DNA from 2 places in the Cellulomonas sp. GbtcB1 genome. Region 2 is predicted to be linked to the other one. Evidence: riboswitches for the same ligand, from Rfam matches in the RefSeq annotation. Region 2 holds a riboswitch; the other holds the start of a gene.

Region 1 (4,182 bases), on a different contig from region 2:
CCCAGGACACCGACTGCAGCAGCGGCGACCGGGACAGCCGCATCAGCGCGAGCACCGTGCCGAGCCCGAAGCCGATCACGGCGGCGACGGCGGTCAGCCGGACGGTGGCCCACACGCCCTCCAGCACGGACGGCCAGGTCAGGTACTGCGCGACGACGTCCCACTCCCACTGCGGGTTGGTGAGCAGCGAGCTGAGCACCATCGCGAGCAGGACGGCCACGCCGGCGGTGGCGACCCAGCGGCCGGGGTGCCGCGCGGGCAGCACGGGCAGGTCGGCGAGGACCTCGGGGCGGTCGACGTCGAGGGCGGCCGGCGGCGCGCCGGGCCCGGCCGCGGGGGCCGTGGTCGCGGCGCTCACCGGGCGAGCCACTTCTCGAACGCGTGCGGGACGAGGTCGCCCGGGTACGCGGCGGGCTCGAACAGCGGGGTGTACCCGGCCGCCAGGTACAGGCCGACCGCCTCCGGCTGCTTCGGGCCGGTCGTCAGGTAGACCCGGGGGTAGCCGGCCGCGGCGGCGCGCGCCTCCAGCGCGGCGAGCACGACCCGGGCCAGCCCGCGGCGGCGGTGCGCCTCGTGGGTCCAGATCCGCTTGAGCTCCGCGGTCGGCACCGCGGGCGCTCCCTCGGCGTCCCGGGCGCCCGGGTCGGCGAGCCGGGCGGCGTCGCCGTGCTCCGGCTCCCACCGGCGGCGGAACGCCCCGCCCGCCACCGGCTCGCCGTCCTCCAGCACGAGCACGAGGGCGCCGTGCGGCGGGGCGAACTCCTCGACGCCGTAGTGCTCCAGCTCGTCGCGGAGCTCGGCGGGGGTGAGCAGGCCGGTGTACCGGGTGCTGTACTCGTGCGCCAGGCCGTCGAGCAGCGGCCCGACCAGCGGATCGTGCAGCCGGGCGTCGCGCACGGCGAGCCGCGCGGGGTCGAGCGGGCCCGGGTCGAGCGGGGCGGGGTCGATCGAGGCGGCGTCGAGCCGGGCGGGGTCGATCGAGGCGGCGTCGAGCCGGGCCGGGTCGAACGGGGCCGGGTCGAGCCGGGCCCGGCCGATCGCGGCGGGGTCGAGCCGGGCAGGGTCCGGCGCGGCCGCGTGGGACGCGCGTGCCCGCAGCGGGGTCGTGGTCATCGGGTCACCTCTCGGTGGGTGCGGGGTGCGGGGTGCGGGGTGCGGTGGCGGGCGCCGTCAGGGGCGGGGCCGTCAGGTGAGGGCGAACGGCGCGGCGGACCAGGGGCCCTCCGCGAGGGCGAGCCGGTCGGCACGGGCGTCGGTACGCCCGTCGGCCCGTCCGTCGCCGCGGGCGGCCGACGCGCGGCGGCGGACCACCGCCGGTTCCCGGTCGCCGGGCTCGTCGCCGTCGCCGGGCCGCAGCCGGAACGCGCCCGCCTGCTGCAGCGCGGGAACCGTCCGCTCGACGAGCGCCGCCAGGTCCGCCTCCACCGAGGTCGGGAGCGCGACGAACCCGTCGACCGCGCCGTCGCGGACGGCGTCGGCGAGCACGGTCGCCAGGTCGGCCCCGGTGCCCGCGACGACCGCGCCGGCGACGCCGATGTCCGGCCGGTCGACGGAGCGCACCAGGTCCAGCCGCGCGAGGGCGGACTCCCGGTCGTCGGCGAGGGCGACGTCGACGTCGAGCAGGACGCGCACCGCGTCGGCGGGCCGGCCCGCGGCCACGGCGGCGGCGCGCACCCGGGACCGGGCCGCGGCGGCGGCCTCCAGGTCCGGCGCCGTGAGCCGGGCGACGTCGGCGTACCGGCCCGCGAGCGCCTCGGCGGCCGGGCCCGCGACGGGCACCACCACGAGCGGGCGCTCCGCGGGGGCGGTGCCGTCCCCGTCGCCACCGCGAGCGGTGCTGCGAGCGGCCGACCGGCCACGGACCGCGAACCGGATGCCGTCGTGGTCGACGCGGAACCGGCCGTCCCCGCCGCGGCGCACCGCGCCGGGCTCCCCCGCGGCCCAGGCGGCGAGGACGGCGTCCAGGGCGGCGGCCGCGCGGTCCGCCCACCGGCGCTCGGCAGCGGCAGCGGCAGCAGCGTCTGCGGGAGCCCCACCGGCAACGTCTGCGGCGGCGGCTCCCGCGGCAGCGACTGCGGCAGCGGCAGAGCCCGCGGGAGCAGCAACGCGAGAGGCGGACCCGGCCCCGAGGGCCCCCGGCTCGGCGAGGTCGGCGCGGCCGCCGGTCGCCCCCGGGCCGGACAGCTGCCAGCCCGCCGCACCTCCCGCCGCGTTCTGCACCCCGCGGACGCCACCCGCGAGGTGGCCCGGCTCGACCTGGTCGTGCGGGACGCCCGCCACCAGCGCGGCGGTCCGGACCAGCGGGGCGACCCGCGCCGCGGCGACGGCGGCGTCGAGCCGGCCGGGCACCTGCCGACGCCCGGGGTGCAGCAGCAGGGCGTCGCCGAGCACCACGAGGTCGAGCAGGCCGCGATCGGCGCGGTGCACCAGGCGGGCGAGCCGCTCGCCGTCGAACGCGCGGGCGGCGACGGCGCCGTGGGCGCCGACCGCGCCGGGCCGGGCGCCGGCGGCGGTCAGGTCGACGCCGAGCAGCGCGCGGCGGCCGGCGCTGGGGGACGAGAAGGGCATGACGGCTCCGTTCGGGGGCGGGTGGTGAGGCGGTCGCGGGCGCGCCGGGGCGCGCCACGGCGACGCGCGGGCGGCGGATCGACGAGCGGGCAGGCGCCCCGGCTCGCCGAGATCGGACCCCCGCGCCGAGATCGGACCGTGGAAGGTCCTATCTCGACCCGCGCGTCCTCTCTCGGCGCGGGTCGGCGCGGACCGAGACGAGCCGGCGCGGGCCGGGCGGCCCGCTCGCGCGGATCGGTCAGGTCGGCGCGGTGGGCGTCCCGAGACGTGACCGGGCACGGCGCGGGCGCCGCGGGGCCGGGCTCAGGCGCCGCGCGGGGCCGGGGTCACGCGCCCCGGGCGGGGCGCCTGGCCGGGGGCTGCGCCGTCAGCGGCGACAGCGACAGCGGCCGCCGGGCGCGGCGGCGGCGGTCGGCAGGGCGGGTGCCGAGGGCGCCCACGGCGCCTGCACGGTCCGGCTCATGCGTTCTCCTCGTGTGCCCCCGCCCGGTCGGGCGGGTCCGCGTGTTGTCCGTCGCCGGCGGCGGCGGACCTGGTCCTCACCCGGGGCACCCACCCGCGCGGGGGGTTGCCGTCCGACCAGCCGGGGCTTCGCGTCGGAGCTCATGACCACCCGGCCCGTCCCGGGGCCCGCCCTGCGGCGCACCCCGGTGGCGAACCGGTGCCCGGAACCTACGAACCGGACCCGGGGGCGTCAACGGCCGGGCCGCCGCGTCTCGCATGCCGGAGCGATGTCACAGGACCAAGGTCCCAGGCGTTCGCACGGTCCCGGATCGTGAGAACTCGCCACCCGCCGGCGCCGGCGGACCCGGAGCGGTGCTAGACCTCCGCCCCGAGGTCACGAGTCCCAGCGCCAAGCCCCGGCTGGCTGGGCAGCAACCCCACGTCACGGCGGGGTGCTCCGGGAGATGACCTGGCCGTCGGCCGGCACGCGCCGCTCCGCCGCACGGCAACCGTGATCGACCCCCTTTGCGAGGCCACCATGTCGTCCCCGTCCGTCGTCGCCGTCTCCGGGAACCCGCGCGCCGGGTCCCGCACCCTGGGCGCCGCGCGCGCCGCCGCCGAGCGCCTGGCCGCGCTCACGTCGGCCGACCGCGCCACCCCCGCCGCCGTCGAGGTCGTCGACCTCGCGACGCTCGCCGGCGAGCTGCTCGCCCCGGCGCACCCCGCCGCCGACGCCGCGCTCGCGCGGGTGGCCGCCGCCGACGTCGCGGTCGTCGCGACCCCGGTCTACAAGGCGTCCTACACCGGCCTGCTCAAGGCGTTCCTCGACCTGTACGGCCCGGACGGGCTGGCCGGCGTCGTGGCCGTGCCGCTCGTGGTGTCCGGCAACCCGGCGCACGCGCTCGCCGGCGAGGTGCACCTGCGCCCCGTGCTCGTCGAGCTGGGCGCGGTCGTCCCCGCGCGCTCGCTGACCCTGACCGAGGCCCAGCTCGCCGACCTCGACCCCGCGCTGGACGCGTGGCTGGCCCGGGCCGCCGCGCCGCTCCGCCGGGCGCTCGGGCTCGCGCCGGCCGCCGAGCCCGCCGCGTCCGCCGCACCCGCCGTCGCGCTCGCCGGGGCGACCCGGTGACCGCCGAGCGCACGGACCTGGGCCCGCTCGAGCGGCTGCTC
Region 2 (4,182 bases):
CCAGCGACTCGAGCGAGCCGAGCGCGGCGTCGAGGTCCGCACGCCAGATGTTGTGGCCGTCGACCACGCCACCGACGAGCACCTTCGACGCCAGGCCCTCGACGGGGCCGGCGGGCAGCGCGCCGCGGACCAGGTCGAGCGCGAGGCCCTCGACGTCGGTGCCGGCCAGCACCGGCAGGGCGTCCTGGAGGTCGCCGTACGGCGCGGCGACCAGGATCGCGGGGCGCTCGGAGGCGGGCAGGTCGGTCGCCAGGGCGCGGTACGCCTCGGCGGCCGCCGCGAGCAGCCGGTCGGCCGGGACGCCGGTCGAGTCGGAGACCAGGGCGGGCTCGTCCAGCTGCACCCAGGTGGCGCCGGCGCGGGCCAGGTCGCGGAGCAGCGCGGCGTACACCGGCAGCACGTCGGCGAGCCGGTCGATCGGCAGGAAGTCCTCGGGCGAGCCCTCGGCGGCCTTGGCCAGCGCGAGGAACGTCACCGGGCCGACCAGCACCGGGCGAGTGAGCACGCCGTCCGCGAGGCCCTCCGCGAGCTCGCGCACCGGGCGGTCGCTGGCGTACCGGAACGGCGTCGCCGGGCCGATCTCCGGGACGAGGTAGTGGTAGTTCGAGTCGAACCACTTCGTCATCTCGAGCGGCAGGTCGTCGCCGCGGCCGCGGGCCACGGTCGAGTACCCCGCGAGGTCGAGGCCGCCGTCGGCGGCGAGCAGGTCGGCGAACCGCTCGGGCACGGCGCCGAGGACCGCGGCCGCGTCGAGGACGTGGTCGTAGAACGAGAAGGCGCTCGGGATCGCGGGCAGCCGGGTGTCCAATCCGAGCTCGGCCAGGCGGGTGCGGGTCCGGCGGCGCAGGTCGGCGGCGGTGGCCTCGACCTCCTCGGCGCTCGCGCGGCCGGCCCAGAACGCCTCGAGGGCCTTCTTCAGCTCGCGGCGCGGGCCGATCCGGGGGTAGCCCAGGACGGTGCCGGCGGGGAACGGGTGGGTCAGGTCGGTCATCTCTCGCCTCAGCTGGTGGGAACGGGGGTCGGGTTGGTCGTGGGGGCGGACGCGGCGGCGGCCGGCTCGAGGCCGACGCGCAGGTGCGCGCGGGGGGCGTCGCCGCCCAGTCCCGCGCCGTCCAGCAGGTCGAGCGCCGGGCCGTGGGCGTTGAACGTGTAGAGGTGCACGCCGGGCGCGCCGCCGTCGAGGACGGCGTTCACCAGGTCGACGCCCAGGCGGGTGCCCAGGCGGTGCCGCGCCGCGACCTCTGCCGGGTCGTCGGCGTCGAAGGCGTCGAGCCGCGCGAGCAGGGTGTCCGGGACGGGCACGCCCGTCAGCTGCGCCACGCGACGGAGCCGGGCCGGGTCGGTGGTGGGGATGACGCCCGGGAGGATCGGGATCGTGACGCCGGCGTCGCGCGCCAGGGCCACGAGCTCGAGGTACGAGCCGGCGTCGTAGAACACCTGGGTGATCGCGAAGTCCGCGCCGGCCCGCTGCTTGGCGAGCAGGGCCGCGACGTCCTGCTCCCGGGTGCTGCCGGCCCCCGCGTTGCCGCGCGGGAACGCCGCCACGGCGACGGACAGCGGCCGGGTGGCGGCGCGCACCGCCTGCGCCGGGCTGCTGGCGCACCGCCGCCGCTCGACGTCCCGCAGCAGCTCCACGAGGGCGCTCGCGGTCGGGAGGCCCTCGGGGTGCGGCTCCCAGGAGCGGTCGGCGGGCGGGTCGCCGCGCAGGGCCAGGAACGACCGTACGCCCTCGTCGAGGAACTCCTCGATCGTCGCCGCGAGGTCCTCGCGCGAGCTGGCGACGCAGGTGAGGTGCGCGATCGGGGTCAGCGAGGTCTCGCGCAGCAGCCGCCGGACGAGCTGTCGGGTCGTGGTCCGGGTGCTGCCCGAGGCGCCGTACGTGACGGAGACGAAGTCGGGGCGGGCCGCGGCGAGCTGCTGCACCGTCGACCACAGCCGGGGCGCGGCGTCCGGGTTCCGCGGCGGGAACAGCTCGAACGACACGGTCGGGCGGTCCACGGCCCCGAGGCCGTCCGGCACGGCGGTGCCCGCGAGGTGCGCAGGTGCGTCGTGACTGCTCATCGTCAGCTCCATCGAACCTGGCGGAAGCACCCGCACCCTCGGTGAGGAGGGGGGTTGCTGCGACGTCGACGAGCCAGGTCTCTCGGTCGCTCTGGATGGGTGCCGCCACACTAGGCCCGGCGGCCGTCGCCGTCCACTGCCCCTGACGCGTCATCTTTCGGTGACCGGGCTCACACCGTGGATCCGCCGTCGCGCCCGCGGCCGGGCGGGCGCGACGGCGCCGTGCCAGGCTGCATGGGGTGACCGACCTGCGCACCATCCCGCTGCCCGACCGCCGGATCGACGCCCGGGCCCTGGTGCCGCGGGACGCGCCCGAGGCCCTGGTCCTCGGCGAGGTCCGCGCGCGCCTGGGGGAGCGGCCCGTGCACGACGCGCGGGACGACTCGGTCGTCTGGGTCGACATCGACGCGTGCAGCGTGCACCGCTGGGCCGAGGGCGACCACGCGCGCGACGCCGTGGTCAGCGTGCCGTCCCCGGTCTCGCTCGCCTGGCCGTCCGCCGCGGGCGGGCTGCTGCTCGCGACCGCGGACGGCCTCGGCGTGCACGACGGCACGACCCTCGGTCCGCTGACCCGGCCGGCGGACATGCCGCGCGACTACCGGTTCAACGACGGCGGCGTCGACGGCGCCGGCCGGCTGTGGGTCGCGACGATGCCGCGGGACGGCTCGCCGGGCGACGGCACCGTGTACCGCGTGGTCGCCGGGGAGGGCGGCCTCGAGGTCGACGCGGTGCTCACCGGGGTGGGGGTCGGCAACGGGCTCCAGTGGAGCCCCGACGGCGCGACGCTCTACGTCACGGACACCAGTGCCGCGACCGTGTACCGGCTGCCGTACGACGCCGTGACGGGCACCGCCGCGGCCCCCGAGCCGTTCCTGTCGTTCGACCCGGACGGGCCGCAGCCCGACGGCACGACGGTCGACGGGGAGGGCTGCCTCTGGGTCGCGCTGTACGGCGGTGGCGCGGTGCTGCGGTTCGGGCCGGACGGGACCCCGCTCGGCGCGGTCCGCGTGCCCACGGCGCAGGTGACCTGCCTGGGGTTCGGGGCGCCGGGCTCGGGGCGGGCGTACGTGACGACCGCGCACGCGGACGGGGACCCGGTGGCGGGGGCGGTGTTCGGTGTGGACGTGGCGGTGGACGGACTGCCCGTGCGGGCGTTCGGGGAGGGCTGACGCCGTCGGGCCTCGGCGGGCGGGCGAGCCGCCCCTCAGCCCGCCAGGAGCTGGTGGGCGCGCTGGTGCGACACGCCCAGGACGGTCCCGACGTCGCGGACGGAGAGCCCGGCGTCGCGCAGCACCCGGGCTGCCGCGCGCGACTCGACGGCGGCCTCGCGGTTCGCGCGGTGCGCCTCCGCGCGCAGGCGTTCGGCGGCGCGGACGTGCGCGCCCACCTCGTCGGGGACGGCCGGCCGCAGGTCGACCTCGACGTCGGAGGGGTCGACCTGCGCGACGAAGGCGATCGCCTCGCGCATGGCGGTCGCTGCCTGGTCCAGGCGAGCCACCTCGGAGATGGCCCCGGGGTGCTCGACGCACTGGAGGACCCACCAGCGACGCCCGCGCTCGGCCGTGACCGTGTACCGGGTCACCGCCACCACCCCTTCCCGAGCACCGACGCGAACTGGTCGAAGAACTTCCGAGCCGTGACGTCGTCGATCTCGGAGTGCCGGCCGAGCGTCGAGCGCACGCCCCCGACCACGACGCCCGTGTGGTTCGTGAGCTCGACGACCTCGTACGGCACACCCGCGTCGCGGGCGGCTCGCCGGACCCGGCGCAGCACCGCAGTCCGTCTCACGAGCGTAGTCCTGTGTGGGATAGACACTCAAGGCAATGTCGCACTAGAGACACCTGCGGCGGGTGGCGGCGCACGGATGCGTCACCCCCCGGCGCGCGCCAGGACGACGGGGCAGTCCGCCAGGTGGTCGTCGACGATCCCGCACGCCTGCATGGCCGCGTAGGCCGTCGTCGGCCCGACGAACCGGAACCCGTGCCGCTTGAGCTCCTTCGCCAGGGCCGCCGACTCCGGGGTGGTCGCCGGGACGTCCGCGAACGTGCGCGGCCGCGGGCGGGTGCCGGCAGTCAGGGGCGCCGCCGACCAGAACAGCTCGTCCAGGCTGAACCCGCGGCC

Evidence for each region. Region 2 has a riboswitch for S-adenosylmethionine ahead of KVT14_RS03540 (methylenetetrahydrofolate reductase). Riboswitches for the same ligand answer to the same signal wherever they lie in the genome.
Region 1: linked by a shared signal. The riboswitch ahead of KVT14_RS01165 (LLM class flavin-dependent oxidoreductase) and the one ahead of KVT14_RS03540 (methylenetetrahydrofolate reductase) in region 2 are both predicted to bind S-adenosylmethionine.

What each region holds. Positions count from the first base shown of each region.
Region 1 covers NZ_JAGXJG010000001.1:255,219-259,400, forward strand. Annotated here, with positions in the region: gene KVT14_RS01155 (amino acid ABC transporter permease) at 1-358, opposite strand, end outside; gene KVT14_RS01160 (GNAT family N-acetyltransferase) at 355-1,113, opposite strand; gene KVT14_RS01165 (LLM class flavin-dependent oxidoreductase) at 1,186-2,568, opposite strand; SAM riboswitch class IV at 3,066-3,179, opposite strand; SAM riboswitch class IV at 3,405-3,508, shown strand; gene KVT14_RS01170 (NAD(P)H-dependent oxidoreductase) at 3,551-4,141, shown strand; gene KVT14_RS01175 (flavin reductase family protein) at 4,138-4,182, shown strand, end outside.
Region 2 covers NZ_JAGXJG010000005.1:100,157-104,338, forward strand. Annotated here, with positions in the region: gene metE (5-methyltetrahydropteroyltriglutamate--homocysteine S-methyltransferase) at 1-991, opposite strand, end outside; gene KVT14_RS03540 (methylenetetrahydrofolate reductase) at 1,000-2,061, opposite strand; SAM riboswitch class I at 2,055-2,163, opposite strand; gene KVT14_RS03545 (SMP-30/gluconolactonase/LRE family protein) at 2,301-3,230, shown strand; gene KVT14_RS03550 (hypothetical protein) at 3,266-3,643, opposite strand; gene KVT14_RS03555 (ribonuclease PH) at 3,640-3,849, opposite strand; gene KVT14_RS03560 (DNA-3-methyladenine glycosylase I) at 3,931-4,182, opposite strand, start outside.